Regions from separate parts of the Mesorhizobium kamtschaticum genome, predicted to be linked through region 2. Evidence: predicted binding sites of a transcription regulator. Region 2 holds the regulator's gene; the other holds the start of a gene.

Region 1 (11,943 bases), on a different replicon from region 2:
GACGAAGAAGGAGACGAGCGAGGCGCCATTTAGCTGCACGAGGATGATCGCGGGAAGGATGGCGCCATAGATGATGTCGCCGAACCCGTCGAGGCTCTTGCCCATTTTCGCCATGTCCGGCGAGCGGTTTCGGGTTCTCCTAGCGACTACCCCATCCAGGTGATCCGCGAGAACGGCCCACAAAGCTGCGCCGACCGCCAGATCGATCTGCCCCGCCAATGCAAAATAGAGAGCAATCGAGGAGCACAGTAGCCCGACCGTGGTGATGGCATTAGCAGGATCAACGAGGTAGCGAAGCATCTTACACTCTCCCAGACTTGGTCGTCACCAGGCGATATCCCGTGCCGTCATGAACATGGCTTCGGCGAAACGCAAGTCCGCCTCATTGTCGATCTCGTACCATTTGAGGCCGTCGCATCGGGCAGCCGCGATCTGCAACCCTTTCTCGCGCACCAGGTTCGACAGAAGCTCTTCGGTGTAGGATTTGACGGCTCCGGCGTTGATGATGTGATTGAGATGCGGAACGATCGTCCGACGCAGATCTTCTCCGGAAAAGCGGATCAGGTTCATCATTTTGAAGAGAGGCGGCGAACCATCATCAAGGTTCGCTGCCGTCTGCTTCATCCGCACCTCGGCGATGTAGCCGCTGTTCGTCAGGACCACGGCAGAACCTTCCATCGCCGGGCTGAACGGCGCAACGGCAGCGACATTGTCCGCATCGCCCAGCGTCAGGTAGCGAAGCGCATCCGGCTCGAAAAACACGTCGCCTTCGAGCAGATAGGTGTCCCCGGCCAAGAGCGTATCGCGCGCCAGCCATAGCGAGTAGGCACTGCCCGTCCGGTCGAAGACGTCAGACTCGATATAGTCGATGCCGAGATCGCCGAAGCGTCGGCCGCAGGAATATTGGATCGCGTCTTTGCGATAGCCGACGACGATCGTCACCTCCCGCACCCCGACGACCTCGAGGTTCTGTAAGGCGTTGTGAAGGATCGGCGTGCCATTGATCTCGACCAGCGGCTTCGGCCGCAGATCGGTGAGCGGATGCAGGCGCGAGCCAACCCCGGCGGCAAGAATCACCGCCTTTCTCGGAGCAATTGCAGTCATGGGTCTAAGCCCCTCTTGTTTTGGTTGTTGCGACTATCCCTTCGGTTCCAGGCGTTAAGGACGCCGACCACACGCTCTAGGCCCGCCTCGAGTTGCCCCGGCGGAATGCCATAGGAGAGCCTGAGCCCCATGGGATCGCCGAAGGCAGTGCCTGACACGCCGGCCACGCCGGCCTGCGCGAGCAGCGCGGCCACGATGTCGTCAGCCGTCCTGGCGTGACCATTGGCGATCGTCGACCGCAACAGGCCGGACAGATCGAGATAGAAATAGAACCCGCCCTGTGCTTCAGGCATCGGCACGCTCTGCAGTTCGGAGAGGGCGGTAAGCCCAGCCTGCCGCGCCGCCGTCAATTGACCCTTGAGCCGGGCTTCAAAGGCGCCATCTCCCTCACGGAGGTGGTGCAGCACGGCGTGCTGGGCAACGACATTCGGGTTCGATGTCGTGTGCGACTGAAGCGCCTTGACAGCCGAGATCAGTTCCTTCGGCGCAGCGAGATACCCGATGCGCCAGCCAGTGAGGGCCAGGCTTTTGGAGAAGGCATTGACGATCACCGTCCGGGCCCGGACCTCCGGGACGAGCGACACGATCGGATGATGCCGATGGCCATCATGGGTGAAGGGGCAGTAACATTCATCGAAGATGATCCAGAGGTCCCGATCCATCGCGAGTTGGGCGATGCCCGCAAGGGTCTTCGCGTCGTACACAGCGCCGCTGGGGTTGGCGGGCGTGTTGACGACGATGGCCCGGGTCAGCGGCGTGATGACGCGTTGGATGTCGTCGATCCGTGGAACGCAGCCGTTTCCTCGCGTGTCGATATGGACTGGGGTGCCGCCGGCGATCTGGACCTGCGCTGGGAATGTCGTCCAGTAGGGTGCGGGAATGATGACTTGGTCGCCGGGATTGATCAGTGTCATCGCCACGTTGAAAAGAGCCTGCTTGGCGCCGTTCGTCACGGCGATCTCGTCGGCCCGCCAGAGCTGCCCCGTCTCGACCGATACCTTCCGTGCCAGCGCCTCGCGCAACTCCGTCAAGCCGATCGTGTCGGTGTAACGGTTCAGGCCTTGTCGAATCGCCTCGATCGCTCCGTCCCGGATCGTTGGTGCCAGATCGCTCCAGATCTCGCCGGCCGTGAGATCAACAATCACCATCCCGGCATCGGTGGCAGCCTTCGCCGCGGCGCGGGCGGCCGCGGTCCCCGACGATTTGAACAAGTTTGTCCGTGACGCCAACATGCGCGTTTCCATCTTTTTCGGCAAAGCCGCTTACCGCGGCTGTCCCTGGCCGTCCGCTGCCCGCGGAAGGTATTTCTCTTCTGCCGCTGAGAGCTCGCCGTAGTTCATCAATTCGAACAGCTCGTCGAGCGTCGCCACCTCATCTTCGATACCGGCAATGCTTTCTTCCTGAATGATGCGGTCGCACACGTGACGCATTGCCGAGATTGCGGCGCGCATGTTGTGGTTGGCCCAGATCACGGTCGAAATGCCTGCGGCGCGATATTCGGCGACCGGTGTGCAGTAGTATTTCGTTGGCACGATCACGACGGGGAGGCGGTTCCGCCAGAGTCGAGCAAATGCCAAGATCTCGCTGGGATCGGACTTGCGCGAATGGATGAGAATCGCATCGGCGCCGGCTTCCGCATAGGCGTGCGCTCGTGCAAGCGCCTCGTGCTGACCGTATCCGGCGATCAGCGCCTCGATTCGAGCGACGAGAACGAATTCCGGATCCGGAACCTGGTCCTTGACGGCCTTCAGGCGACCGCAGAACTCGCCGACCTCCACCAGCGGATGGCGGTCGCCGACGAAGGAGTTCATCTTCGGGAACGCGGTGTCTTCGAGGCAAATGCCGCTCGCGCCGTGCTGCCGCAGCTTGCGAGCGACCAGACGGGCATTGTTGAAATTGCCGAATCCGCTGTCTCCATCGACGAGGATTGGAATTTCCGCTGCGTCCGCCATCCGTTCCACGACGTCGACCAGCTGGGTCCAAGAGGCCTCGTTCGCATCGCGGTAGCCGAGGCTGGATGAGATCGAGAGCCCGGACGCCCAAAGCGCCTTGAAACCGGCCCGCTGCGCAATCGCCGCGGAGAGCGCGTCATGGGCCTCCATAAGGAATGACGGTCGGTCACGGATGCAAATGAGGTCACGAAGCGTAGATATACCTTCGCTCGCATTGCCGCCTGGATTCCGCAGGTGACGCCCTTTTTCCGATAGTTTACGCCCCCGGCGCGGATCTGACATGCTGCTTTCCTTCCTTCGTTCCATAATCCCGATATCAACCACGACATGAAATCGGTCAGCAGCGCCTGCCGCCTTACTAGGAGGAAGCCTCAAAAGTCATGCCAACTGCGCAGGAAAAGCCTCAGAAAAGTGTTCTCGATATTTATCAATGACTTGAATGATGGTGCGAGCAGGACAAGCCGAACATCCGTGTCGCTATCGCTGGACAAACCCGGCAGTAGTGTCGGTTGCCCACCGTCTTGCCAGGAATGGCGGACAGAATTCCCCCGCAGGAAGCGGAATTCACGCGTCATCTGACTGCTATCCGCGCTGTCCGATGTCCGACAATGTCGTGGCTTCTTCTAAATTCGCTGTGATCAGTCAGGTAACCCTTCAGCGCTTCGTCTCGCTCAAGACACTTCGTTTCAGATCCATCGGCACCGTCTGAACGCAATGGCGGAGTGGAAGGCCGTGACTGCGCTCTGCTGACAGCAACGCACACCGCTTTAGCGGGTTCATACGCAGACAACGTGACAGCGTCAGCCAGGCGTCCTGGCTACTCCCCCGATTATGCCGGATTTAAATCAAATCCGTCTGTGGATATTGACGATTGCGCGACCCTCACCTCTTAGACGGCTAATGCGGGCGGCTACTGAGAGGGACAAATGACAAGCGATTTTTCCGCCGCCCGAGTGCATTTAGATCGAGCGTATCACTACCTTCGTGGCGATGACCCGATGAGCCGGAGGGGACGCGAAGCCTTGGACCTGTTAATTGAGGCGGTTGCCGCCGAAGAGTTCAAGCAGCCACGCCAAAACGCGCAGGTGCTAACGTTTCCGATTGGGCGCCGCTTCTGAGGCGATCTCCATGGCCGCCACTATGAACCATGGTCAGCTAGATAATCCTCCCAGAACGCAAAGAAGCCCGCCCCGGCGTGAGCCGAGACGGGCAATAGAAATGGTCCCAGGCGCGCGTCCACGGAAACAGCGCCGGCAGGTGAAATTCGGCAGAATGTCCATCCTGGCGCAACGTCATGTTCCCCGAACCGAGAGATTGACCGATGCCGTGAAAAAACGCTATTGCGATCCCTGTCTGCCTGTCTGGAGGCGTAACGGCGGTCGGTTGAATGGCGCTTGGCTCATTGACGAGAATTCCACGGATTGGCCTCCATCATGTTGGTGCCGGCACCGTTGGCGTGGTCAGCCGCACCAGTTGTCGCAGGCGTGATGGCGGCCATGAGGAACTCTCACAGGCTCCGCTCAGCCGGGTAATCTCCTGCGTTCGAAGCGGAGCGCGGTCTTCAGGCGTGCGAAGAGCATCTCGACCTGCTTGCGTTCGTTGCGCGACCGTCCGAACTCGGGCGGATCCGCTTTGACGGGCGTCTCGCGTGCCTCTTCGTGGACGCGCAACACGTCGCGCACCGGCGTCTTTGGATAGCAGCGGCGCTTGAGTTCACAACTCTGGCAGTCTCGTTTGCTGGCCCGATATTTCCGGTTTCCACCGCTGACATTGCCTGTGCGCGGGACCGCGAAGTTGCGACGATACTGCCCTGCCGGCGGGAAAGATGAACTTGCGGACCGCATCGAAGATGAAGTCCGCGCGGCTGAAGGTTTCACGCTGGCTTTTGTCCCACACCGGAATGTGCGGCGCGATGTTCTGATCGACGAGCCATCCGAGGAACTTGCCGGTGCCGTATCCGCGCGGCGCTCTTCGCCGAAAAAGCACACTGGGCGAACTGCCGTTCTAGCCCTTCCCCGCCGGCCACACCAAGGCAGGCGCCGCAGGCGGAGATGTTTGAGCCGGTGGGGAAGAGCGACTGGCAAGAAAGATGCAGAAAGAGCTTTCTCCTCACGTAAAGGGGGCCGGCGCATCCGCGCCGATTCCAAAATCTTTTGCTCTTCGCCCGTCCCCTCTTCCGTCTTGACTAGTGCCAGTCGACGGCCTATCTCACCGCCATGTTAGCACTCGCTTCTGGTGAGTGCTAACAACTCTCCGGCTACGGAGAACCGTTCAACATCCGAACTAGGGACATCCAAAAATGGCAAAGTCGAATTTCCGGCCGCTGCATGACCGCGTGGTCGTTCGTCGCGTCGAGTCCGAAGCGAAGACCGCCGGCGGGATCATCATCCCGGATACGGCTAAGGAAAAGCCGCAGGAAGGCGAGATCATTGCTGTCGGCTCCGGCGCCCGCGACGAAGCCGGCAAGCTCGTCCCGCTGGACGTCAAGGCGGGCGACCGCATCCTGTTCGGGAAGTGGTCGGGCACCGAAGTCAAGCTCAATGGCGAAGACCTTCTGATCATGAAGGAAGCCGACATCATGGGCATCATCGGCTGACACGCCGCCGCCTTTCATCCGCACCATCCAATCTGAATTCGGGCGAAATGCCCAGGAGTAAAAATGGCCAAAGACGTAAAATTCTCCCGCGACGCCCGCGAGCGCATGCTTCACGGCATCAACATCCTGGCCGACGCGGTGAAGGTCACGCTCGGTCCCAAGGGCCGTAACGTCGTTATCGACAAGTCGTTCGGCGCGCCGCGCATCACCAAGGACGGCGTCACCGTCGCCAAGGAAATCGAACTTTCCGACAAGTTCGAGAACATGGGCGCGCAGATGATCCGCGAAGTCGCGTCCAAGACCAACGACATCGCCGGCGACGGCACCACGACCGCGACCGTTCTGGCGCAGTCGATCGTCCAGGAAGGCCACAAGGCGGTTGCCGCCGGCATGAACCCGATGGACCTGAAGCGCGGCATCGATCTGGCCGTGACCGAAGTCGTCGCTCACCTCGTCAAGAACGCCAAGAAGATCAAGACCTCGGAAGAAGTCGCCCAGGTCGGCACGATCGCCGGCAATGGCGATGCTTCGGTCGGCAAGATGATCGCGGAAGCGATGCAGAAGGTCGGCAACGAAGGCGTCATCACGGTTGAGGAAGCCAAGACCGCCGAGACCGAACTCGAAGTCGTCGAAGGCATGCAGTTCGACCGCGGGTACCAGTCGCCCTACTTCGTCACCAACGCCGACAAGATGGTTGCCGAGCTCGAGGACGTCTACATCCTCCTGCACGAGAAGAAGCTCTCCAACCTGCAGGCCATGCTGCCGGTTCTCGAAGCCGTCGTGCAGACCTCGAAGCCGCTGCTGATCATCTCGGAAGACGTCGAAGGCGAGGCCTTGGCCACGCTGGTCGTCAACAAGCTGCGTGGCGGCCTGAAGATCGCCGCCGTCAAGGCGCCGGGCTTCGGTGATCGCCGCAAGGCCATGCTGGAAGACATCGCCATCCTCACCGGTGGCCAGGTCATCTCGGAAGACCTCGGCATCAAGCTCGAAAACGTCGGCCTCAACATGCTCGGCCGCGCCAAGAAGGTGTCGATCTCCAGGGAGAACACCACCATCGTCGACGGCGCCGGCAAGAAGGCCGAGATCCAGGGCCGCGTTGCCCAGATCAAGCAGCAGATCGAGGAGACCACCTCGGACTACGACAAGGAGAAGCTGCAGGAACGTCTCGCGAAGCTCGCGGGCGGCGTTGCCGTGATCCGCGTCGGCGGTGCGACGGAAGTCGAAGTCAAGGAAAAGAAGGACCGCGTCGATGACGCCCTCAACGCGACCCGCGCGGCCGTCGAAGAAGGCATCGTTCCCGGCGGCGGCGTCGCTCTCCTACGCGCTTCGCTGGCCATCACCGTCACCGGCGCCAATGCCGATCAGACGGCCGGCATCGCCATCGTCCGTCGCGCCCTGCAGGCTCCGGCCCGCCAGATCGCCGCGAATGCAGGCGCAGAAGCTTCGATCGTCGCCGGCAAGATCCTCGACAACAAGGATGCAACCTTCGGCTACAACGCCCAGACCGGCGAATATGGCGACATGATCGCCATGGGCATCGTCGACCCAATGAAGGTTGTGCGCACCGCTCTCCAGGACGCGGCCTCGGTCGCCGGCCTGCTGGTCACCACCGAAGCCATGATTGCGGAGGCTCCCAAGAAGGAGTCGGCTGGCGGCGGCATGCCGGGTGGTATGCCCGGCGGTGGCATGGGCGGCATGGGCGGTATGGATTTCTAATCCAGCCATTGCCTCGCATTCACGGAAAGGGCGGCAGCAGTGCCGCCCTTTTTCTTTGGGCGAACCTTTTTGCCCACAGGGGGCCGGCGTCCTCTAGAATGCGGAGGGGCAGGCCCGATCACGGGCATCATACGGCGGTACTTTCATGGCGGACACCAATGACTGAATCCATTCTGTTCGCCATAGGCGGCTTTCTTGCCCAAGCGGTGGACGGCGCGCTCGGCATGGCCTACGGCGCGGTCTCGTCGACGGTGCTGCTTTCGTTCGGCGTTCCGCCACCACGCTATCACGCCTGATCTGCGAGCATGGCGATCAGCCACAACTACAAGCCCATCCTCGACGAGACGGGATCACTTCTCCCCGATATCTCGTGCTCAATGCGCTCGGGGCGGCGGACGGCATGTCGGTCGGCATCATCGCGTGCATGCTGGCGCTGGAATCGAGCGCGGTGATACCTCTGGTCGGATGGAACAGGCTGGCCTGGTCATCCGCCAGCTCGGCTCCGCGACGAACGCCAGGTGCAGTTCACCTTTCCGTCGCCGGCCGGGCGCTGCTTGGCCCAGTGCAACTCGGCTTGGCGACACGCTGATCGAGCTCTCGCGAATGAGCCTTGCTGAGATCAAAAGCCTCACCCGCCAGATCCTGGTGTTGCGCGACGCGTGCCGGTCACAACTCCTTTGCGTGCTCTTTTACTGCCAAATCGATCGCCTGGTTCAGAGGCACCGCCTTGGAGAACAGGAAGCCCTGAGCAGTTCTGCAGCCAAGCTTGAGCAGAGTTTGCCGATCTGCCTCTGTTTCGACGCCCTCGGCCATGACGTCGATCCCGAGCGTCTTGCCAAGATCGATGACCGTTTTGACAAGGAGCCGGTCCTCTCGGGACTTGGCCAAGCCGCGAATGAAGCCTTGGTCTATTTTCACCTTGCGTATCCGGCTGTCCTTGAGCGATGCCAAGGTGGAAAAGCCGGTGCCGAAGTCATCGAGCGCGATGGAAATGCCGGCATGTGAAAGCCGTCCGAGCTTTTCATCCACTCTGTCCGGGTCCACCGGGGATTCTTCAGTAATCTCGATTTCGAACATCGTTGCAGGGAGATCTTTTGTCGCCAGACCATCCAGAACCATGTCGTCGATATCGCCGGCTTCCAGTTCGCGCGGTGATACATTCATCGCCACACGAAGATCACGACAGTCAGCTTTCACCATGCCGTCGATAAGTGCACAACAGTCAGCGAAGACCGTTTGGGTCAGCAGCTGAAGCATTCCGGTTTGGCGTGCGGCTATGACGATTTCGGGTGGAGAGATAGAACCATGAATCGGATGGGACCACCTTAGCAAGGCTTCAAAACCGACCACGGCCTCGGTGTCGAGTTTCACGATGGGCTGGAACCAGGGTGCCAAGCTTCTCGTCTTTATCGCTGAATGAAGGTCGCGTTCGATGGACTGGCGGCGTTGCAGTTCCCTGTCGAGGTCGGCATCGAACAGGCAAAACTCGTTCCTACCACGACGCTTAGCTGTGTAAAGGGCGATATCCGCCCGCAACAACATTTCTGTCAGTCCCGGGCTCTCTGCCAAGTATATTCCTATCGATGCCCCGACCCGGACGGACGCGACCTCAGGATAGGGGCGGGCAATTTTGGCTATGATATTGGAGGCGAGATCACTGGCAGAAAGCGAATCCCCCAGTGAGCGAAAAAACAGCACGAATTCATCGCCGCCGATTCGGGCGAGCGTTGAGCCTTCCGGTGCTTCCTGCTCTATCCGGCGGGCGATCCTGACAAGCAGATCATCACCGGTCCTGTGGCCGTACGTATCGTTGACGGATTTGAACCCGTCTAGATCAATCAGCATTGCAACGAAGGGGCCGTCTGCAGTCTCGAACCGACCGATAGCGTGTTCGAGGCCACGCCTGTTGAGAAGGGCAGTCAGGTGGTCCTGCCTGGAACTGGCCTCCATTTCGGCCGCAAGCCGCTCGGCCTCATGCCTCAGGCGGCTTGCTTCGCGGAAGCGCGCTTGTCCAACAAACGCGGCTCGAACCAGGCCGCCCAGGAAGAGCAGAACGGCGAAAGAAAGAACGTACCCTTCAAAGTTGCCTTTCGCCAGCAAGCACCCCGCTGTGATGAGGAGCGGGGGTGTGATGAAGTTGGTCGCTGCCGCGGCATATGAACTGCCGTATGTAACAGCACCAGCTGAGATGCCTGCCAGAATAATCAGATGCAGCGGTGCGTGAGGTGTCGTGTATCCAACCGTAAGGACGGCAAGGAACGACCAGGCAAACCCTGCCAGAAGAGCAAGGATGCCGAACCAGCGAAGTCGCGGCGAAATACCTGTCAGATCGTCCTGGCGCCCCGTTTGCTTTAGCTGATAACGGGCGAGTGCAAGGCGGCCGACATTTATCGCATTGATGACCAGGAACCAAATCGCGGCGCCAAAGCCGCCGCCAGAAAGGGCTTGCACCGTCAAAATAAGGCCCGAGAGGACGGTGCTGATCGGCATTGACACGAAGAGACCGGCCCTCAGGTCAGCAAGCTGATCCTGACGGATTTTGGCCTCCAGCGTGTCTTCTTTCTTCAGGTCCATGGACGGCTAGCTTGCTTCCCAGGCTTCTTCGCAGCGCAAGCCTATGCAAGCCCACTGAAGGACGGGTTAACTAATGGGCGTGGTAACTGGTGCGGCGGCTCGTATGCCTCCTCTTAACATTGGCGGCTGATCATTGAGGTCTTGCCCGCGCCGCGCGTGATCCGCGTCATTCCGAGCATTCGCAACGACACATGGACGCAGCATCGCTATTGGCAGGAGTCGAGACTGTCTGTGATTTCATCGCCTAAGCATGGCCGAAATGCCATGGCGGACAAAGGGAAGATATTGGGCAAAGCGAAGGCCCGCATGTCTTGCAAGCCGTGCCGCCGGGTGCTCGCCTGAGTAGAGTCCGACGAGGATGTTCGTAGCATGATAGAGCGGTGCCGCCGACCGGCGCAGGCAGCTTTCGTATCTGTGGAGCATGTCGGGATCGGCAATGTCGCGCCGGTCGCGACATACTGTCAGGATTCTATAGGCGAGTTGCTTCTGGCCACTGAGGGCGATGTTAAAGCCATGCGCGGTCACCGGGTGCATGCCAATGGCGGCGTCGCCGATGAGTGCGGCGCTCGGTGCCCAGAACTTGTGCGCCCACGTCGTGACCAGCGGATAGCTATGGCGGCTGCTTGCCAAGGTCATTTCTCCGAGGCGCCCTCGACACCGGTTCGTCAATTCCATCAGGAACAAATCGTCGTCTAGAGCAAGCAGTCTATCGGCCTCGTTTAACGGCAAAGTGAGTAGCAGCGACGACACGCCTTCCATGAGCGGCAACATCGCTATCGTCTGATGGTGATCGAACCATTCGACTGCGATCTGCTGATGGACGCGCTCGTGCCTTACCCGGCAAATCAGCATGCCCTTGCCGAGCCGATTGATATCGGCGCCGATGCCGAGCAGGTCGCGCGTGGCGGAAAAACGCGAGTCCGCTGCAACGAGAAGCCGAGCGGTCAATTGCCTGCCATCGGAGAGCGTTATGACTGCTCCTTTGTGGCTGTTTGTTGCACCGACGACCGAGTGGCCGCATATCAGCTGGGCATGATCCTGCAAGCGGATGATCTTGAACAGGGCATCGCGGATCCGACAATTTGGGACCAGAAACCCGAGTGGTTCCCCAGATCCCCTGGGAGGATCGAAACACAGAGCGAAAGGGCTCGATCCGTTGAGCACGCGCGCGCCTTGCAATGGTGATTTGTGCGAAGCGGGGATGGCATCCCAGGCGCCGAGCTCGCGAAGGATTCTAATCGAGGCGTGGGTCAGCGCGATCTCGCGACCGTCGAAAGCTGGATTCGCCAGCCGTTCCAAGGACTGCTGTTCAACAACTGCCACCTTCAGATCGCTCTGCCCCAGCGACGCGGCGAAGGAAAGACCGACCGGCCCGCCTCCGACGATAACGATGTCGAAACTCTCGTCGGAGCCGGCCATCAGCGTGCCGCCATCGCGTGGGCTATCTGCGTGAGATGCTGGTGGAGTTGAGCCGCAAACTGTGGACCGATTGCGCGGGGTTCCAGTGCCCGCCGCGTCGCCTCAAGCCACTGTGCATGAACGTCCGCATAAATCGGCAACGAAGGATGCAGTCTTATCAAACACGGACGCAGCTGATCGCACCAGTCTTTGGGTCCGCCCAGCCAGCGCCATGCCCCCCTGTTGGCAGGGCCGGTCTCAATCCGGTCGTGGCACTCGAAAACCAGGGCACGGATCGCTGGGCCGCGCCCGAGATGAGGGAAAATGCTATCCGAGACGTTTCTTGGCTGCATCTTGTCGGCATTCTTGAGTTGATAAGAGGGCTATCCATGCGGCGACAGCGCCGAATTCAGCTTTCCAGCAGCCACACTTGCATCGAGCCTTTCGCCCGATTGTTCCAAAGAAAGTATGGCAGGGCGATTAGCCTGCAGTCGGAAACGACGGGCGGCGCATTCCTGTACAGGCTGTCTCCCAGCCTTGGTCTACGACGCGCTTCGCGGGGGCGGTGAGCGTGACCACGCCATCGAAGAGGTCGCCCCGCTC
Region 2 (11,943 bases):
CTGGCGTGGTTGGAAATCTCGTAGGCCGGCAGGCCGTGCGCCGTGGTGATATCCTGCGTCAGCGCATAGAGGTCGGCAGCGTGGTCGTTGTCGGGGATGATGAATTTCTTCGCCGCATGCAGCGCGTGGAACGGCGTGCCTTCCTCAATGGTCAGCTGGTAGAGCGACAGATGGTCGGCGGCGTGACCGATCGCCTGTTCAAGCTCCCCTGCCCAAGCCTCCGGCGTCTGGCCGGGCCGGGCATAGATCAGATCGAAGGACAGGCGCGGAAAGATTTCCCGCGCCAGCCCGATGGCATGCAGCGCTTCGTCGACATTGTGCAGGCGGCCGAGGAAGCGCAAATCCTTGTCGTTCAGCGCCTGCACGCCGAGCGAGACGCGATTGACGCCCGCCGCCCGGTAGCCGCGAAACCGTTCGGCCTCGACCGAGGACGGATTGGCCTCCAGCGTCACCTCGATACCGTCAGGCACCGTCCAGTTCTTCGCCACCGCGTCCAGAACCCTGGCCACGGTTTCCGGCTTCATCAGCGAGGGCGTGCCGCCGCCGAGGAAGATGCTGGTCACCTCGCGCGGCCCGGTGCGCTGGCGCATGGTCGCCAGTTCCGCCTCGAAGGCGGCGGCAAAGCGCTCCTGGTCGACCGGCTGGTGGCGAACATGGCTGTTGAAGTCGCAATAGGGGCATTTGGCCGCGCAGAACGGCCAATGGATGTAGACGCCGAAGCCGGGCGTCCGGTCGAGCAGCATGCTCATGCCGAGCCCAATCTCGCTTTGGCGAATTTCTGGAAAGCACGGGCGCGATGTGAGAGCGCCGTGGCCTGGCCGGGTTTCCAGCCGTGCTTTTCCTCGGCGCTCATCTCGCCGAAGGTTTTTTCGAAGCCGTTGGGCAAAAACACCGGATCGTAGCCGAAACCAAGCTCGCCGCGCGGCGGCCAGACCAGCGTGCCTTCAGCCTCACCGCGATAATATTCGGCCTCGCCATCGGGGAAGGCGAGGCAGATGACGGCGACGAAGCGGCCCTTGCGCTGTTCGGCCGCGGCGGCGCCAACTTCCTGCAGCGCCACTTCGGTGCGTTGCATGGCCATGGCGAAATCGCGCGATCCGTCAGGGGTTTCGGCCCAGTTGGCGGTATAGACGCCGGGCGCGCCGTCGAGCGCGTCGACGCAGAGGCCGGAATCGTCCGAAAGCGCCGGCAGGCCGGTCGCCTGTGCGGCGGCCAGCGCCTTGATGTAGGCGTTTTCCTCGAAAGTCGTGCCGGTCTCGTCGGGCTCCGGCAGGCCATAATCCTTGGCCGACTTCGCCTCGAAGCCGAACGGCCCCATCAAATCGGCGAATTCGCGCAGCTTGCCGGCATTGTGGCTGGCGACGACGATCTTCTTGCCATCAAGAGTATGCATCAAAGGCCCCAGATTCTCGGCTCGGCGAACTCGATCGAATTGCCCGAGGGGTCGCGTATATAGATCGAACGGCCACCTTGCGGCCATTCGAATTCGCTTTCGATGGCAATTCTTTTTGCCGCCAGATGCGCTTTCCAGCCGGCGATTTCGTCGGCGCTGGCCGCAAAGCAGAGATGACCTTCGCCAACCGCACCATGCGGCGGCACCGGCAACCGGGCGTCCGGCGCCGGCGACACTTTGGTCGCTTCGGCGTTGAAGATGAGCAGCACGCCGGGGCCACAGCGAAAGAAGAGATGGCGGCCGTCGACCTTGCCGAGGAGGGTGAGGCCGAGGATGTCGGTGTAGAAGCTTTCCGCCGCCTGCAGGTCTGTGACGTAGAGAGCGGATTCCAGGATTGCAGAGGGTATCACGAGGCGCCCCCCTCTGCCCTGCCGGGCATCTCCCCCTCAAGGGGGGAGATTGGCTGTGGCTGCGCCGGCATCCCTCTTGCGACGTTGGCAGTGGGCGAAGGCCAAGACAGCATCCGATCTCCCCCCTTGAGGGGGAGATGGCCGGCAGGCCAGAGGGGGGTGCCTTGGCTCGACATTAAAACCTAAGCCACCGCCATCTGCTGCAAACTCACCAGGCGTTGGATGCCTTTCTTGGCCAGGCCCATTAATTCCCCGAACTGATCCTCGGAAAACGGCTCGCCCTCGGCGGTGCCCTGGATCTCGACGATGCCGCCCTTACCGGTCATGACGAAATTGGCGTCGGTGCCGGCCGAGGAATCCTCGAGATAATCGAGGTCGATGACCGGCTGGCCGTCATGGATGCCGCAGGAAATCGCCGCGACATGGTCCTTCAGCACCTTCGAAACACTGGCCATCTGCCGCGCTTCCATCCAGCGCAGGCAGTCATAGAGCGCCACCCAGCCGCCGGTGATCGAGGCGGTGCGGGTGCCGCCATCGGCCTGGATGACGTCGCAGTCGACGGTGATCTGCTGCTCGCCCAGCGCCTGCAAATCGACCACGGCACGCAGCGAACGGCCGATGAGGCGCTGGATTTCCAGCGTGCGGCCGCCCTGCTTGCCGGCGGAGGCCTCGCGGCGCATGCGCTCGCCGGTCGAGCGCGGCAGCATGCCATATTCCGCGGTGACCCAGCCCTTGCCGGAATTACGCATCCAGCCGGGCACCTTCTCCTCGAGGCTGGCGGTGCACAGGACGTGGGTATCGCCGAACTTCACCAGGCACGAGCCTTCGGCGTGCTTGGAGACGCCGCGCTCGAAGGAGATGGCGCGCATTTCGTCGAATTGGCGTTTGGAGGGGCGCATTCAGGCTACTTTCTTGTCACTTTTTGGAATCTTGGCCGGCTTGTAGCCGCATGGGGCCTACGGCGCAAAGGAAAATGGCCTGGCGGCCGCAAACGCGACACCGGGTGATCTGACACAGACGCCGGGGTGATCTGAGACAGACACCGGGTTGCGCGAGCCCAGTGTAAGTCTATATCCTCGGGCCGGAGGTTTTTGGCCACATGACCAAAGCAGTCGCCGAACCCAGTTTGCTGTCACCCGCTCTGCAATCGCTGGATATGCGCTCGCGTGACATCTTCCGGCGCATCGTCGATTCCTATCTCAGGGATGGCGAGCCCGTCGGTTCACGCAGCCTTTCGCGCATCCTGCCTTCCTCGCTGTCGCCGGCCACCATCCGCAACGTGATGAGCGACCTCGAGCATCTCGGGCTGATCTACGCGCCGCACATCTCCGCCGGTCGGCTGCCGACCCAGGCCGGCCTGCGTTTCTTCGTCGATGCCTTCATGGAGCTAGGCGACCTCTCCGACGAGGAGCGCCGCACCATCGAGGCGCAGGTGCGGGCCTCCGGCTCGGGCGCCACGCTGGAGCACATGCTGACCGAGGCCAGCCAGATGCTGTCGGGCATGTCGCGCGGCGCCGGCCTGGTGCTCGCCGCCAAGAACGAGGTGGCGCTGAAGCATATCGAATTCATCCAGCTGGAGCCGACCAAGGCGCTTGCCGTGCTGGTGTCGCAGAATGGCGATGTCGAGAACCGCGTCGTCGAGTTGCCCGCCGGCATCACCGTCTCGCAACTGCACGAAGCCTCGAATTTCCTCAATGCGCATATTCGCGGCCGCACGCTGGCCGAGGCGCGGGTCGAGATCGCGCGCATCAAGGAAGAGACGAGAGCCGCTCTCGACACGCTGTCGCAGGATCTGGTCGAGAAGGGCCTGGCGGTGTGGGCGGGCGCCGACAGCGGCCTGCCGGCACGGCTCATCGTGCGCGGCCGCGCCAATCTGCTCGAAAACGTCACCGCCCAGGCCGATATCGAATTGTTGCGGCATTTGTTCGAGGACATGGAGACGCAGGACGGGCTGATCCAGCTGCTTGATCTCGCCGAGCAGGGATCGGGCGTGCGCATCTTCATTGGTTCGGAAAACAAGCTGTTTTCGCTGTCGGGTTCGTCGCTGGTGGTCGCGCCCTATCGCGACAAGGATGCCCGCGTCGTCGGCGCGCTCGGCGTCATCGGTCCGACCCGGCTCAACTATGCCCGTATCGTGCCGATGGTCGATTATACGGCGCAGTTGATATCGCGCATGTTAAGGTAGCGCCCCGGACAGCAAGAGACGGGCAGCAAGGAGAAAAAGAATGGCGCTCGAAGAATTCAAGGCCCGGATCAGCCTGCTGCTGGAGGAGATGGTCAACCAGCCGGAAGACCAGCACGAGATCCAGGAACAGCTGCGCGAAAAGCTGCAGGAAATGCGCGCCATGGGCCTGCCGCTGCCGGCCGATCTCGTCGCGCTGGAAAAACGCCTCGACGACGATTTTTTAGCTGCCGGTACATAAACAGGGAAGCCTTCCCTCAACTCGTCGCGTGAGGCGGAACCCAGGGACAAGCCGGCCGTTAATTTCCTTCGCGACCAGATGGAGGATAAAATGAGCCGATTGGCCGGATTGGTGATCCCCGCCCTCTTTCTCGCAAGCGCGGCATTCGCCCAGCAGTCGGACCAGCCGGTGCTGAAAGGGGCCGCCGCCTTCGGCGACTGGCGCGCCGACAGACCGGGCGTTCGGCGCCTGATCAGGCCGGAAGACCTGCCGAAGCCCTATGTCACCAAATCGGCCTCGAACAGCGCCGGCCTTGCCGACATGCCGGCAGGCGCAAAACCGCAATTGCCGCCGGGCTTCTCGGCCGAGCTGATCGCCTCAGGCATCGACAATCCGCGCGTCGTGCGCGTGGCACCCAACGGCGACCTCTTCGTCGCCGACAGCGAAGCCAACCAGGTCCGCGTCTACCGCCTGGCCAAGGACAGCGCCAAACCCGCCGAAGACGGCATCTTTGCCGGCAATCTCAACCAACCCTATGGAATCGCCTTCTACCCACCGGGCGATGACCCGAAATGGGTCTATGTCGCCAACAGCGACAGCATCGTTCGCTTCGCCTACCGCAAGGGCGAGTTGAAGGCATCGGGCGAACCGGAAACCATTGTCGACAACATCCCCTCGAACCATCACTGGACGCGCGACATCGTCTTTTCGCCTGACGGCAAGACGCTCTATCTGTCGGTCGGCTCGGGTTCGAATGCCGCAGAAGACATGGGCAAGGCGCCGGATGGCGGCTTGGAAGCGTGGGTCAAGGCGAAGCCGCTGGGCGCCACCTGGGGCTCCGAAGAAGGCCGCGCCGACGTGCAGGCCTTCGACCCGGACGGCAAGAACGGCCGCATCGTCGCCACCGGCCTGCGCAACTGTTCGGGCATGACCGTCCAGCCGGCGACCGGCGCGCTGTGGTGCGTCGTCAACGAGCGTGACGCGCTGGGCGACAATGTGCCCGCCGAATACGCTACCTCCGTCAAGGACGGCGCCTTCTATGGCTGGCCCTGGTACTATATCGGCAACCATGAGGATCCGCGCCACAAGGGCGCGCGCCCCGATCTCGCCGGCAAGGCAAGCATTCCCGACGTGCTGATGCAGGCGCATTCGGCGCCGCTCAACATCGCCTTCTACGACCGCAAGGATTTTCCGGCCGACAGCGGGTTTCCCAGGGAATACCGGGGCGACGCCTTCGTCGCCCTGCACGGTTCGTGGAATCGCGGCAACAGGACCGGCTACAAGGTCATCCGCCTGCTGTTCAGGGATGGCAAGCCGACCGGCGAATACGAGGATTTCATGACCGGCTTCGTCGTTTCCAATGGCGAGGTGTGGGGCCGACCGGTGGGCGTGGCGGTGGCGGCCGACGGCGCGCTGATCATGACCGAGGACGGCAACGGCACCATCTGGCGCGTGACCTATGGCGGCGGGCGGTCCTGAGGAGGCTTGCTTGGGCAGCGCAGGCCCCCTCACCCGGATTGCCGAAACCGAATTGCGAAGGGCAATTCGAGGCAATCCGACCTCTCCCCGGCGGGGAGAGGAGCCGTTCAGCGCCGGCGCCTTCCTCTTCTCCCCTCGGGGAGAAGGTGGATCGGCGCGCAGCGCCGAGACGGATGAGGGGCCTTCTCCAAGTGTCCCGATAGCTGGTGCAATGGATTCCGCCCCGCAGGGAATTCAATCGTGGCCCGCTCCATGCGATAAGACGCTCTGATCTGAGACCGCATCCATGACCCTCACCGGCTTCCTCGCCTACAGTGCCGCCCTCGGCATCGCCGCCGCCATTCCCGGCCCCGGCGTCACCGCGCTTGTCGCGCGTGCGCTCGGCTCCGGCTTTCGCTCGTCGCTGGCCATGTCGTTCGGCCTGATGCTCGGCGACCTCACCTATCTGACCGCCGTGGTGCTTGGCCTCGCCTTCGTCGCGCAGACCTTCGGCATGGTGTTCCTCGCCATCAAGTGGCTGGGTGTCGCCTATCTCGCTTTCCTCGGCTGGCGCTTCTGGACCGCCGGCATCACACCCGAAACCGTCGAGGCCCGGAAGGGCAAGGGCGGACTGGTTTCGAGCTTTGTCGCCGGCCTCACCGTCACGCTCGGCAATCCGAAGACGATGATCTTCTATCTCGCCATCACGCCGACCATCGTCGACCTGAAGACGATCACGCTTGCGGACTACGGCATTCTCGTCGCGCTGACGGTCGTCGTCCTGTTCGTCGTGCTGGTGCCCTACCTGGCGCTCGCCGCCAAGGCGCGCTGGTTCCTGAAATCGCCACGCGCCCTGAAGGTGCTGAACCGCACCGCCGCCGGCTTCATGGTCGGCGCCGCGGCAGCGATCGCGGCCCGCCAGTAGCACCCTTTCAGCCAAAACATTCCGGGGCCAGGCTTCCCCGCGAAATGCTTTTCCGGGACAAGGGCGTTTTAGACACAGGCCCCACTCGGATATTTCCGGCCGACAGCTTATGTTGCGCGGCTGAAAGCCTTATCTTGCCGGTTGCAATGCCACTTGCCTGAAATTCTCCACTTGCCTGAAATTCTGGGAGCGAAACCAATGAACAAGCCCGTCACCTCCGCCCGCGTCCCCGGCCGCGGCCGCATCTACAGTTCCATCACCGACACGATCGGCGACACGCCCCTGGTACGGCTCGACAAGTTCGCCAAGGAGAAGGGCATCGTCGCCAATCTCGTCGCCAAGCTCGAATTCTTCAACCCGATCGCCTCGGTCAAGGACCGCATCGGCGTGGCGATGATCGAGGCGCTGGAGGCGTCCGGCAAGATTTCACCCGGCAAGACCACGCTGATCGAACCTACCTCGGGCAACACCGGCATCGCGCTTGCCTTCGCCGCCGCCGCCAAGGGCTACAAGCTGATCCTGACCATGCCCGAGACGATGTCGGTCGAGCGCAGAAAAATGCTGGCGCTGCTCGGCGCCGAACTGGTGCTGACCGAAGGCCCGAAAGGCATGAAAGGCGCCATCGCCAAGGCCGACGAGCTGGCAGCGACGATCCCCAACGCCGTCATCCCGCAGCAGTTCGAAAACCCCGCCAATCCGGAAATCCACCGCAAGACGACAGCCCAGGAGATCTGGAACGACACGCAGGGCGAGGTCGACATCTTCATCGCCGGCATCGGCACCGGCGGCACCATCACCGGCGTCGGCCAGGTGCTGAAGAAACTCAAGCCATCTGTGCATGTCGTCGCCGTCGAGCCGGAAGCCTCGCCGGTGCTGTCGGGCGGCCAGCCCGGCCCGCACAAGATCCAGGGCATCGGCGCCGGCTTCGCGCCAAAGATCCTCGACACCACGATCTATGACGAGATCGTCAAGGTTTCGAACGAGGATTCGGTTGCCAATGCCCGCCTCGTCGCCCGCCTCGAAGGCGTGCCGGTCGGCATTTCGTCGGGTGCTGCCCTGCAGGCGGCAATCGTCGTCGGCTCGCGGCCGGAGAACAAGGGCAAGACCCTGGTCGTGGTCATCCCGGATTTCGCCGAACGCTATCTGTCGACGATTTTGTTCGAGGGGCTGGGGGCGTAGGCGTTCATACCTCGAAGATTGGCCTCAGCGGCCCCTCACGGTCGTCATCCCAGGGCGAAGCAGGAGCGAAGCTCCGTCGCGTAGACCCTGGGATCCATGCCGTGACCGTGGCCGAGGAATGCCACGGTCCAGAATGCTTGTCTTCCGTCGCTGCATCTTGTCGAAATTAACGGAGCTGCTGTTCTTCGAGACAATATCTCCAACGTTGTGACACGGAGGCGTCACGGCATGGATTCTAGGGTCTGCGCGCGTCGCTTCGCTCCTTGCTCCGCCCTAGAATGACGAAGTCGGTAGTGTCTTCTCCTCGCTGGACCGTTCAAAAGGCGTCCGTGGCCACCGCGACCCGGCTTGAGCAGCACCCTGCTTCCGGTTCATATCGCCACCGGCCTGCTTTGCGCGGGCCGGGGAGGATTTCATGTACAAGCTCTATACGCGTCCGGGCAGCGGCGGCTTCGTCGTCGAGGCAGCGCTCGCCTTGGCCAACGCGCCGTTCCAGCAGATCGACGTGCCGAAGTCCGACCTTCCCGATCCGGCCTTCCTCGGCATCAGCCCGTTGAATCAGGTGCCGGTGCTGACCTTGCCGGATGGAAGCTCGATGACCGAATCCGCCGCAATCTGCATCCTGCTTGCCGAACGCCATCCCGACGCCGGCCTGGCGCCGGCGGTCGACGCGCCGGCCCGCGCCGATTTCCTGCGCTGGATGGCCTTCATGTCATCGGTGCTCTATCCGGCGGTGCTGCGGCTGTACTACGCCCATCGCTACACGGCCGACGCCGACGGCACGAAAGCCGTCAAGCAGGCGGCCGTCGCCGAGATGGACCGCGGCTTCACCGTTCTCGATACCGCGCTGCAAGGCCGTGACTGGCTGGTCGGCGAGACCATGTCGCTGGCCGACATCTATCTCGTCATGCTCATTGCGTGGCATCCCGACATCGAAACCGCGCGGGCAACATGGCCTGATATTGAGCGCTTGTGGGCCAAGTTGCGCGGCCATCCGCTGATGAAGACACTCAACATTTCGCACGAGATGTGGCCGAGCTGAAGGTCAGTTTCGCAGCGCAGCCCTTTTACCCTGCAGGAACCGGCGCACCGCCGGATCGCGCTCGAGGCCGATCGCCCTGTCATAGGCCTCGCTTGCCTGCGGCACCTGACCCAGCCTGGCCAGGAGACCAGCCCGCGCCGCCCAATAGGGCTGATATTCATTGAGCCGCTTGTCGTCGCCCAGCACGTAAAGCGCTGCCAGCCCGGCCATGGCGCCCTCCGTCTCGGCGAGTGCGACGGCGCGGTTGATCGCCACCACCGGCGATCCGACGATCGAAAACAGCGCGTCGTAGAGCGCGCGGATCGCCGGCCAGTCGGTGCGGCCGGTCAGCCGCCGCGCCGCATGGGCGGACTGGACGGCCGCCTCGAGCTGATAGCGGCCGACGACGCCGCCCGCCGCGGCATGGGAAAGCAGCGCCTCCGCCTCATCGATGAGAGCGCGGTCCCATAGATCGCAATCCTGTTCGGCCAGCGGCACGAAGTCGCCTTCGGCGCTGCGCCGGGCGGCGCGGCGCGCCTCGGCAAACAGCATCAGCGCCAGCAAGCCAAGCGCTTCCGGCTCGTCCGGCATCAGCGTGGCCACCAGGCGGCCAAGCCAGATGCCTTCGGTGGCGAGGTTGCGGCGCCGCGTCTCGGTGCCGGCCGGATCGGACCAGCCTTCGGCGAAAGCCGCATAGATCGCCTCCAGCACGGCATCCAGCCGCTCGCCGAGTTCGGCCCGCTCCGGCACGCGGAACGGAATGCCGGTTTCGCGGATGCGCGTCTTGGCGCGCACCAGGCGCTGGCCCATCGTTGCCGGCGAGACGAGGAAGGCGGAGGCGATCGTCGCGGCATCGAAGCCAAGGATGGTCTGCAGGATCAGCGGCGCCCGCACACCCGGCTCGATCGCGGGATGCGCGCAGGCGAACATCAGCCGCAGCCGCTCGTCGGGCAGATCTTCGTCGGTCATAGGCGCCTCCATCTCTTCGGCGATCAGCTGGAGATGATCGCGGGCCGCCTCCCGGGTGAGCCGCCGCCGCACCGCATCGACGCGGCGGCGCCGCGCCACCGCCAGCAGCCAGGCTTCCGGTTTTTCAGGCACACCTGACTTCGGCCAGCGTTCGAGCGCCGCGGCAAAGGCGTCGGCCAGCGCGTCCTCGGCGGCGGCCACGTCGCGCGTGCGCGCCGCGAGCCAGGCGACCAGCTTGCCGTAGCTCTGCCGGGCGGCGGCCTCCGCGGCCGCCCGGGCGATCTCCGGGCGACTGTCCATTACGCTGTCATTTCTTGGGCATGTAGTCGGCCATTTCCCAGATCGGCCGCAACTCGACCGTGCCGGTGCTGGCCGCCGGGCAGCGTGCCGCCCATTCGATGGCGGTGTCGATATCGGCCGCCTCGATCATGTAGAAGCCGGCAAGCTGTTCCTTGGTGTCGGCATAGGGGCCGTCGATGACGTTAGTCTTGCCGTCGGCGATCCGCACCGAGGTGGTCGCCTGGGTCGGGCGCAGCCTTTCGCCGGCGAGCCATGCACCGGATTTCTTCAACGCTTCGGTATAGGCGGTATAGGCCGCGCTCATCTGCTGGGTCTTCTCGATCGGCATGGCCGCCAGTGCGGCTTCGTCGCTGTTGATCAAAAGTATGTATCGCATGGGTCTTCTCCCGTGGTTTCGAAGGCCGCGTCCTTGCGGGGCCAGACGGATGTCGCGCGGCGGCAACCGATTTCGACAGACTGCGGAAAAAATCTTCGGCCCTGATCGGGCACGACGCAAGCCTTTCGTCATACCAGGGCGGAGCAGCCGCGAAGCGGCGTCGCGGAGACCCTGGTATCCATGCCGTGACGGGAGGTGACGTGCGCGGCAGACCAGAATTCTGCACCGGCTGTGATGTTGTTGATGTCGCGGCATGGATCCCGGGGTCTGCGCCGCGTCGCTTCGCTCCTTGCTCCGCCCCAGGATGACGAAGCTATTGATGTTTCCGCCAATCACCGACGCTTGCGGCTAGCTCGCGACTGCATCAGGCGACATTTTCGCGACATGAGTATCCACCGGCTCGAGCCAGCCGCGATAGCGCACGATCAGCCCGGTGAGCGGGTGCGAAATCTCGACATGGAAGCGGAAGCGGTCATCCTCGATCGTCTCGAAGGAGGTCGAGCGCGGGCAGAGCAACATCGGCAAGGGCAGGCCAAGAACGCTCCAGCCGCGCAGGACAAGCGACAGCTTTTCCTCCCCGGTCACCAGCGCCATGGCGAAGGTCAGCGGGCCGAAGCGCTCACACAACAGGCGCTCAGAGCGGCCTCGCCCCGCAAATTGGCGGCTGGAGAAGCTGTGCGTACCGAATGTCCGCGTCCAGGTTTCTTCGCCCTCGTCGACGTCGAAGCGGACCTGCACCGGAATGTCGGTGCTTGGCTCGGGAAAGCCGACCAGCCATGCCGTTAGCCGGCCAAGGATGTTTGATCCACGCTCGACGCTGGCGCGGCCTTCCGCCATTTTCGCGCGGTCATGCATGGCACGGATTTTTTCGGGCAAGCCCTGCCAGGCATCGCCGAGCAGAGCCTGATAGAGCGGTTTGTCCGGGCCGCCGGCGGTGTCGTCGCGAAAGCCGGGATAGATCGCCCTGCCCGCGAACAGGGCCTCGTAGTCGGCAAGCTCGAGATCGTTCACGGCGGCACGGGCACCGGCCGCGGGCACACGGCCGTCGAGCGCCTTGCGCACCAGCGCCTCGACCGCCATCGACGGGATCAATGGCCCGTCATCGCCTTCGGCCAGCAGATGCCATGAGCGTTTGAGCGGCCTGCCGGTCTGGTCGGCACCTTCGACCGCGACGAACATGCCGCCGCGATGCTCACCCCAGCGCAGCCGGTTGGTTGCCCAATACATCAGCGGGGCGAGCGGCGACAGCGAGCGCATCGGCCCGATGCGTACCAGCCAGGCAAGGCCGATCAAGGCGCGATGCAGGATTTCGGGCACCGGCCCGGCACCCATCCAGACGGTTTTCGCCTGTGGCCACAGTTCCGCCAGCGCGCGCAGGTCCGGCACGTCGACGAGCGAGAACAGCGTGTTCTTCAGCGGCACGCGGCCGGGCGGCGCGATGGTATTGCGAATCTGCTCGGTGAGCGGATGACCTTGCGCCTTGCCGCCGTCGCGCATCAGCGCGACCGAC

The links. The regulator HrcA, encoded in region 2, represses chaperone genes, less so after heat shock. The targets are predictions, from matches to a motif close to GTTAGCACTCNCNNNNNGNGAGTGCTAAC.
Region 1: the regulator HrcA is predicted to act here: its motif matches at 5,275-5,303, upstream of groES (co-chaperone GroES).

What each region holds. Positions count from the first base shown of each region.
Region 1 is NZ_JBWBWI020000002.1:209,035-220,977, forward strand. Features, by position in the region: gene AC0V7N_RS36735 (CDP-alcohol phosphatidyltransferase family protein) at 1-300, opposite strand, end outside; gene AC0V7N_RS36740 (sugar phosphate nucleotidyltransferase) at 325-1,104, opposite strand; gene AC0V7N_RS36745 (aminotransferase class I/II-fold pyridoxal phosphate-dependent enzyme) at 1,101-2,336, opposite strand; gene aepX (phosphoenolpyruvate mutase) at 2,367-3,206, opposite strand; gene AC0V7N_RS36755 (hypothetical protein) at 3,983-4,174, shown strand; gene AC0V7N_RS36760 (transposase) at 4,577-4,933, opposite strand; gene groES (co-chaperone GroES) at 5,356-5,652, shown strand; gene groL (chaperonin GroEL) at 5,716-7,368, shown strand; partial or broken gene AC0V7N_RS36775 (sulfite exporter TauE/SafE family protein) at 7,527-7,661, shown strand; gene AC0V7N_RS36780 (hypothetical protein) at 7,739-7,957, shown strand; gene AC0V7N_RS36785 (EAL domain-containing protein) at 8,035-9,942, opposite strand; gene ubiM (5-demethoxyubiquinol-8 5-hydroxylase UbiM) at 10,180-11,361, opposite strand; gene AC0V7N_RS36795 (globin domain-containing protein) at 11,361-11,693, opposite strand; partial or broken gene AC0V7N_RS36800 (glycoside hydrolase family 127 protein) at 11,750-11,943, opposite strand, start outside.
Region 2 is NZ_CM149691.1:1,051,264-1,063,206, forward strand. Features, by position in the region: gene hemW (radical SAM family heme chaperone HemW) at 1-749, opposite strand, end outside; gene rdgB (RdgB/HAM1 family non-canonical purine NTP pyrophosphatase) at 746-1,393, opposite strand; gene AC0V7N_RS04990 (VOC family protein) at 1,393-1,803, opposite strand; gene rph (ribonuclease PH) at 1,986-2,702, opposite strand; gene hrcA (heat-inducible transcriptional repressor HrcA) at 2,903-3,988, shown strand; gene AC0V7N_RS05005 (hypothetical protein) at 4,029-4,226, shown strand; gene AC0V7N_RS05010 (PQQ-dependent sugar dehydrogenase) at 4,317-5,684, shown strand; gene AC0V7N_RS05015 (LysE family translocator) at 5,971-6,588, shown strand; gene cysK (cysteine synthase A) at 6,787-7,767, shown strand; gene AC0V7N_RS05025 (glutathione S-transferase family protein) at 8,183-8,809, shown strand; gene AC0V7N_RS05030 (RNA polymerase sigma factor) at 8,813-10,057, opposite strand; gene AC0V7N_RS05035 (YciI family protein) at 10,065-10,433, opposite strand; gene AC0V7N_RS05040 (saccharopine dehydrogenase family protein) at 10,782-11,943, opposite strand, start outside.